Regions from separate parts of the Pseudomonas sp. 1L-E-NC-VB-C3 genome, predicted to be linked through region 1. Evidence: predicted binding sites of a transcription regulator. Region 1 holds the regulator's gene; the other holds the start of a gene.
The links. Region 1 encodes sigma-54, which starts transcription at its own class of promoters, with help from an activator protein. Its sites were predicted from a motif close to ANTGGCATNNANNTTGCTNT; they were not measured.
Positions count from the first base shown of each region.

Region 1 (3,412 bases):
CCTGGTACAAGGCTTCATTGCTCGGAGCGCTGCGCAATTTGTCGCGCACTTCCTTGCGGTCGAGCATGCTGGCGATCTGGCGCAACAACTCCAGATGCGCGTCGGTTGCGGCTTCCGGGACCAGCAGTACGAACAACAGGTCCACCGGAGCGCCGTCGATGGCGTCGAAATCGATCGGGGCTTCGAGGTGCAGCAGGGCGCTCACTGGCCCCGCGCAGCCCTTGAGGCGGCAGTGGGGAATGGCGATGCCGTTGCCAAAACCGGTGGAGCCGAGTTTTTCACGGGCGATCAGCGCCTCGAAGACATCCTGCATCGCCAGATCCGGCACTTCGCGGTGGATCAGGTTGGCAATCTGTTCGAGGGCTTTTTTCTTGCTGCCGCCCGGCGCGTTCACTTGGGAACGGCCGGGGGTCAGGATGGTTTCAAGTCGGATCATGGATAGGGGTGTTAACGACCGGTCGCGCCCTGGAGGAGGCTCTGGGTCTTTTCCTTATGCTTTTTGAGTTGGCGATCCAGCTTGTCGGTAAGTGAGTCGATCGCAGCGTACATGTCGGTATCTTCTGCGTTTGCGACCACTTCACTGCCGGGAATATGCAAGGTGGCTTCGATCTTCTGTTTCAGCTTTTCGACGCACATCGTGACCTGCACGTTGGTGATCTTGTCGAAATGTCGCTCCAGTCGCTGGAGTTTTTCCTCGATGTAGGAACGCAGAGGTTGGGTCACTTCCAGTTGGTGTCCACTGATGTTGACTTGCATACAGCTTCTCCTTCGTTGCCAGTGCATAAAGCGGCAGGCCGAAAAGCCTGCCACTGGAACGCTGTAACGTGGCTTACATCAACCGCTTGCGTTCGCTCGAAGGCGCGATTCCGAGGGATTCGCGGTACTTGGCGACGGTGCGGCGAGCCACCTGAATGCCTTGTGCCTCCAGTAAACCAGCGATCTTGCTGTCACTCAACGGCTTTTTCTGATTTTCCGCAGCGACCAGTTTCTTGATGATCGCGCGGATCGCCGTGGACGAGCATTCGCCGCCTTCGGAGGTGCTGACGTGGCTGGAGAAAAAGTATTTCAGCTCATAAATACCGCGCGGGGTATGCATGAATTTTTGTGTGGTCACCCGGGAAATCGTCGATTCGTGCATGCCGACCGCTTCGGCGATGTCATGCAATACCAACGGCTTCATTGCTTCGTCGCCGTATTCGAGGAAGCCGCGCTGATGTTCGACGATCTGCGTGGCCACTTTCATCAGGGTTTCGTTGCGGCTCTGCAGGCTCTTGATGAACCAGCGCGCTTCCTGCAACTGGTTGCGCATGAAAGTGTTGTCGGCGCTGGTGTCGGCGCGCTTCACAAAACCGGCGTACTGGGCGTTGACGCGCAGGCGAGGCACCGATTCCTGGTTCAGCTCGACCAGCCAGCGCTCGTTGTCCTTGCGCACGATCACGTCGGGAATCACGTATTCGGCTTCGGTCGACTCGATCTGTGAGCCGGGACGCGGATTGAGGCTCTGCACCAGTTCGATGACCTGGCGCAGCTCGTCTTCCTTGAGCTTCATGCGCCGCATCAACTGGCTGTAATCGCGGCTGCCGAGCAGGTCGATGTAATCGGCGACAAGCCGCTTGGCCTCGGTCAGCCACGGCGTCTTCGCGGGCAGCTGGCGCAATTGCAGCAGCAGGCATTCGCTGAGGTTGCGGGCGCCGATACCAGCGGGCTCGAATTGCTGGATGCGATGCAGGACGGCTTCGATTTCGTCGAGCTCGATGTCCAGTTCCGGATCGAACGCTTCAAGAATTTCTTCGAGTGTTTCGTCCAGATAGCCCTGATTGTTGATGCAGTCGATCAGGGTGACAGCGATCAGGCGATCGGTGTCGGACATCGGCGCCAGGTTCAGTTGCCAGAGCAGATGGCTTTGCAGGCTCTCGCCGGCGGACGTGCGGGTGGTGAAATCCCACTCATCGTCATCGCTGCTGGGCAGGCTGCTGGCGCTGGTCTGGTAAACGTCTTCCCAGGCGGTATCCACTGGCAGTTCATTGGGGATGCGCTCGTTCCAATCGCCATCCTCGAGGTTATCCACCGTCGGGGCGGTTTCCTGGTAGGAGGGTTCCTGGATTTCGGCGGGCTTCTGTTCGGCGTTGTCGGCCAGCGGATCGGCGTTGTCGAAGTCGTCGCCTTCTTCCTGGCGCTCGAGCATCGGATTGGATTCCAGAGCCTCCTGGATCTCCTGTTGCAGGTCCAGGGTCGACAATTGGAGCAGGCGGATGGCCTGTTGCAGCTGCGGTGTCATCGTCAGCTGCTGGCCCATTCTCAAGACTAGCGATGGTTTCATGGCAGGGGCTTAACACCTTATTCGCCGGCGCTTTGCGCCATCCACTACAGGGCGCCGAAGCGCCAAACTTAAGCAAATTATATGCCTGAAACTGAAGTGTTTGCCTAGAGCGCTGTAACAATTAAAGCGGATAAATGCGCCTTGAATCGATACAGCGCTGTCGCGCTTACAGGCGGAACTCGTGACCCAGATACACTTCCTTGACCAGATCGTTGGCCAGGATGGTCTCGGCATCGCCTTCAGCGATCAGTTGACCGTCGTTGACGATGTAAGCGGTTTCGCAAATGTCCAGCGTCTCACGCACGTTGTGGTCGGTGATCAGCACACCGATGCCCTTGGCCTTGAGGTGATGGATGATCTGCTTGATGTCGCCGACCGAGATCGGGTCAACGCCGGCGAACGGTTCGTCGAGCAGTATGAATTTCGGTGCCGTCGCCAGGGCGCGAGCGATTTCCACCCGGCGGCGTTCACCACCGGACAGGCTCATGCCGAGGTTGTCGCGGATGTGGCTGATGTGGAATTCCTGCAGCAGGCTTTCCAGCTCCTTGCGACGACCGGCCTTGTCCAGCTCCGGGCGGGTCTCGAGGATCGCCATGATGTTGTCGGCGACCGACAGTTTACGGAAGATCGACGCTTCTTGCGGCAGATAGCCGATACCGGCCTTGGCGCGGCCGTGCATCGGCTGGTGGCTGACGTCCAGATCATCGATCAGCACACGGCCCTGATCAGCCTGCACCAAGCCGACGATCATGTAGAAGCACGTCGTCTTGCCGGCGCCGTTCGGGCCGAGCAAGCCGACGATCTGCCCGCTGTCGATCGACAGGCTGACGTCACGCACGACCTGGCGGCTTTTATAGGCCTTGGCCAGGTGCTGAGCTTTCAGAGTTGCCATTACTGGGATTTCTCTTCGGTTTTCTTCTTCGGCTGGATCACCATGTCGATGCGCGGACGCGATTCGGTGACCTTGCTGCCTGTGGCGCGACCGGCGCTGGCCAGCTTCTTCACGGTGTCGTAGACGATTTTTTCGCCCTGGGTGACGTTGTTATCCTTGTCGATAACCTTGGCCTTGTCGATCAGCACCACCCGGTTCTG
Region 1 is NZ_JBXAWD010000013.1:10,927-14,338, reverse strand. Features, by position in the region: gene ptsN (PTS IIA-like nitrogen regulatory protein PtsN) at 1-436, opposite strand, end outside; gene hpf (ribosome hibernation-promoting factor, HPF/YfiA family) at 448-756, opposite strand; gene AC0Z5Z_RS20645 (RNA polymerase factor sigma-54) at 830-2,320, opposite strand; gene lptB (LPS export ABC transporter ATP-binding protein) at 2,487-3,212, opposite strand; gene lptA (lipopolysaccharide transport periplasmic protein LptA) at 3,212-3,412, opposite strand, start outside.

Region 2 (3,412 bases), on a different contig from region 1:
TGCAGGCGCAAGAGCCGCTGACCATTCTTATCGCCGAAGACAGCGCCGCCGACCGGCTGCTGCTGTCGACCATTGTCCGCCGTCAAGGTCATCAGGTGCTGACGGCGGCCAATGGTGCGGAGGCGGTCGAATGCTTCCAGCAGCAACAACCCGATCTGGTGTTGATGGACGCGCTGATGCCGGTGATGGACGGCTTCGAAGCGGCGCGGCAGATCAAGGCGCTGGCGGGTGAAACGTTGGTGCCGATCATTTTCCTCACGTCGCTGACCGAGAGTGAAGCGCTGGCTCGGTGTCTGGAGGCTGGCGGCGACGATTTTCTGGCGAAGCCGTACAACCAGGTGATCCTTGCCGCCAAAATCAAGGCGATGGATCGCTTGCGGCGCCTTCAGGCAACGGTCCTGCAGCAGCGTGATCTGATCGCAAAACATCATGACTATCTACTCAACGAACAACGCGTGGCCAAAGCGGTGTTCGACAAGGTCGCACATTCCGGTTGCCTGAGTGCGCCGAACATCCGTTACCTGCAATCGCCGTATGCGCTGTTCAACGGTGACTTGTTGCTGGCGGCGTACACGCCTGCCGGTGACATGCACGTCATGCTCGGCGATTTCACCGGGCATGGCTTGCCGGCAGCGGTGGGGGCGATGCCGCTGGCCGAAGTGTTTTATGGGATGACCGCCAAGGGCTATGGCCTGGCCGAAACCCTGCGCGAGATGAACGCCAAGCTCAAGCGCATCCTGCCGGTGGACATGTTCTGCTGTGCCACCTTGCTCAGTCTGAGTTTCCAGAGCCGTTCGGTGGAGGTGTGGAACGGTGGCATGCCCGACGGTTACTTGCATCGCATGGCCAGTGGCGAGCGCGTGCCCTTGCCGGCGCGGCATTTGCCCCTGGGGATTCTCAGCGCGCAAGCCTTCGATGACCGTACGGATGTCTATCCGATGGCCGTCGATGATCGAGTGTTTCTGTTATCGGACGGGGTGATCGATACCTGCGATGCCAATGACCAGTTGTTCGGCGTCGAACGCTTGCAGCAGGTGTTTGCGGCGAACCGTGAGCCGGATCGGTTATTCGAGGATATCGAGCAAGCGTTGCGCGATTTTCGTGGGCAGGCCCGTGATGATGTGAGCATGGTCGAAGTCAGTCTGCTCGAGTCGGCCAAGGCCCACGGCGCAGCGCCGGTGTATTCCGACAGCGGCCAGTCGTGCCCGCTGGACTGGTCGGCCAGTTTCGAGTTTCGCGGCGCCACACTCAGGCGCTTCAATCCATTGCCGTTCCTCTTGCAGTTGCTGCTTGAGGTGCATGGCCTGCGCGCGCAAAGCGGGGCGCTGTACAGCGTGCTCGCCGAGTTGTATTCCAATGGGCTGGAGCATGGCGTGCTCGGGCTGGACTCGAGCCTCAAACGCGATGCGGCAGGTTTCGCCCGCTACTATGAAATGCGCGCGGCGCGGTTGGAGGCGCTGCAAGACGGTTTCGTGCGAGTGCATTTGCAGGTACAACCGCGAGGCGAGGGTGGGCGGCTGGTCATCCGCGTCGAGGATAGCGGCAAGGGGTTTGATGTGGCGCGGGTCATGGAAAGGCCCGTGGATAACGTCCGCTTGTCGGGACGCGGCATCGGTCTGGTCCGGCAGCTGGGGCGCAACGCCAGTTGGTCGGACCAAGGTCGTAGTGCCAGCGTGGAGTTTTTCTGGGAGATTGAGGCATAATCCGCCCATTCTTGATCAAGGAGTGAGCAAGTGACAGACCCACATGTAAATCGCGAAGTCCTCGATACTTTGCGCGAGGTGATGGAGGACGGCTATACGGAATTGCTGGAGACTTTTCTGGCAGATTCGCAAAGCCGCCTGCACGAGTTGCAGGACAGCACCAGCGCCAAAGCGCTTTCCGATGTAGCGCATAGCTTCAAGGGCAGCGCCAGCAACATGGGCGCGGTTCGACTGGCCGAGTTGTGCCAGGACCTGGAGTCGAACGCGAAGGACAAAAGCCCGGAAGCGCTCGCTCAGCTAGTCGCCGATATCCATTCTGAATTCGCCGAAGTACGTCCGGTGTACGAAAGCGAAAAGCACCACGCCCACATCCACTGAAGCTGCCGTCCGGCGCTTTTCGCAAGTGTCTGGCCAAACTGGCCCGGCACTTGCAGTCAACTTGCTCAACTGTACCTACGATCCCAGTGCAGCGGAGACCGTGTCATGCCTGCGACCCCCAACATTCTTCTTCAGACCGCCGCTCAGGCCAAGGCGCAAGCCGCCTCTGCCAAATCGTCGGCAATGGCCGCAGACGCCGGGGACAAGGCCTCCAGCTTCGCCAAAGTGTTTGCCGATCAGGCGCCGGCCAAGCCCGCCGTGAGCGCTGACAATTCAGTCAGGCCGGCACGCGATAAGGTCGCGGACAGCAGCGGCAAAAAGGATATCGGCAAAGATCAATCTGCCGCGCCCCAGCCAGCAGTTGCCGATAGCGGCAAAGCGTTGCCTGCCGACAAAGCGGCGGCGAGCGACGACGCGACTGCCACTGCCGATGACACCGCTGAAACCATACAACCCCCTGTGGCCGATGCCGCGCCTGTAGACCCGGCCCTTGATCCGGCCTTGGCGCAAGTCGTTCAGCCGTTGGTGGCAGCGCCTGTGGTGCAAACGCCAACAGTCGCCACGCCAGCCCAGCCGGAAACCGAAACGCCTGCACTGGCGGTCGTGTCGGGCATGGTCAAAGATCCGGCGGCAACCGACAGCGATTTCGATCCATCGGCCGACCCGCTCGACTCGATGCCGGCCGTGCGCATGGCGATGGAGCAGGGCGGGCATATTTCCGCCGCCAGTCAGGCGCAACCGAAAGCCACGCCTGCTCAAGCTCAGGCTGACGGTGAATTGACCGCCGCGCAGAACTTTGCCGCCGGCATGGCCAGCATGCTCGACGTGCAGGACGACAAGGACAGCACCAGTCAGCGCGGCGAACAAGCTTTCAGCGGGCTGATCGACGATGGTCTGAAGGATCTGAAATCGGCTACCAGCGACACCCGCGTCGATGACTTCGCCAACCGTCTGGCGGCACTGACCCAGGCCGCTACGCCGAAAACCGCCAATGCGCTGCCGGTGAATCAGCCGATCGCCATGCACCAGAGCGGCTGGACCGAAGAAGTGGTCAACCGCGTCATGTACCTGTCCAGCGTCAACCTGAAGGCCGCCGACATTCAGTTGCAGCCGGCGGAGCTTGGGCGTCTGGATATCCGCGTGAACATGGTTCCCGATCAGCAAACCCAGGTCACCTTTATGAGCGCACACCCAAGCGTGCGTGAAGCGCTCGACAGCCAGATGCACCGCCTGCGTGACATGTTCAACCAGCAGGGCATGGGCCAGGTGGACGTCAACGTCGCCGACCAGAACCGTGGCTGGCAGGGGCAGCAAGGTCAGGAACAGGCGCA
Region 2 is NZ_JBXAWD010000007.1:158,415-161,826, forward strand. Features, by position in the region: gene AC0Z5Z_RS13565 (ATP-binding SpoIIE family protein phosphatase) at 1-1,703, shown strand, start outside; gene AC0Z5Z_RS13570 (Hpt domain-containing protein) at 1,734-2,081, shown strand; gene AC0Z5Z_RS13575 (flagellar hook-length control protein FliK) at 2,187-3,412, shown strand, end outside.
Region 2: AC0Z5Z_RS13575 (flagellar hook-length control protein FliK) is a predicted target of sigma-54. The motif match lies at 2,130-2,149, and genes of this name have one in related genera.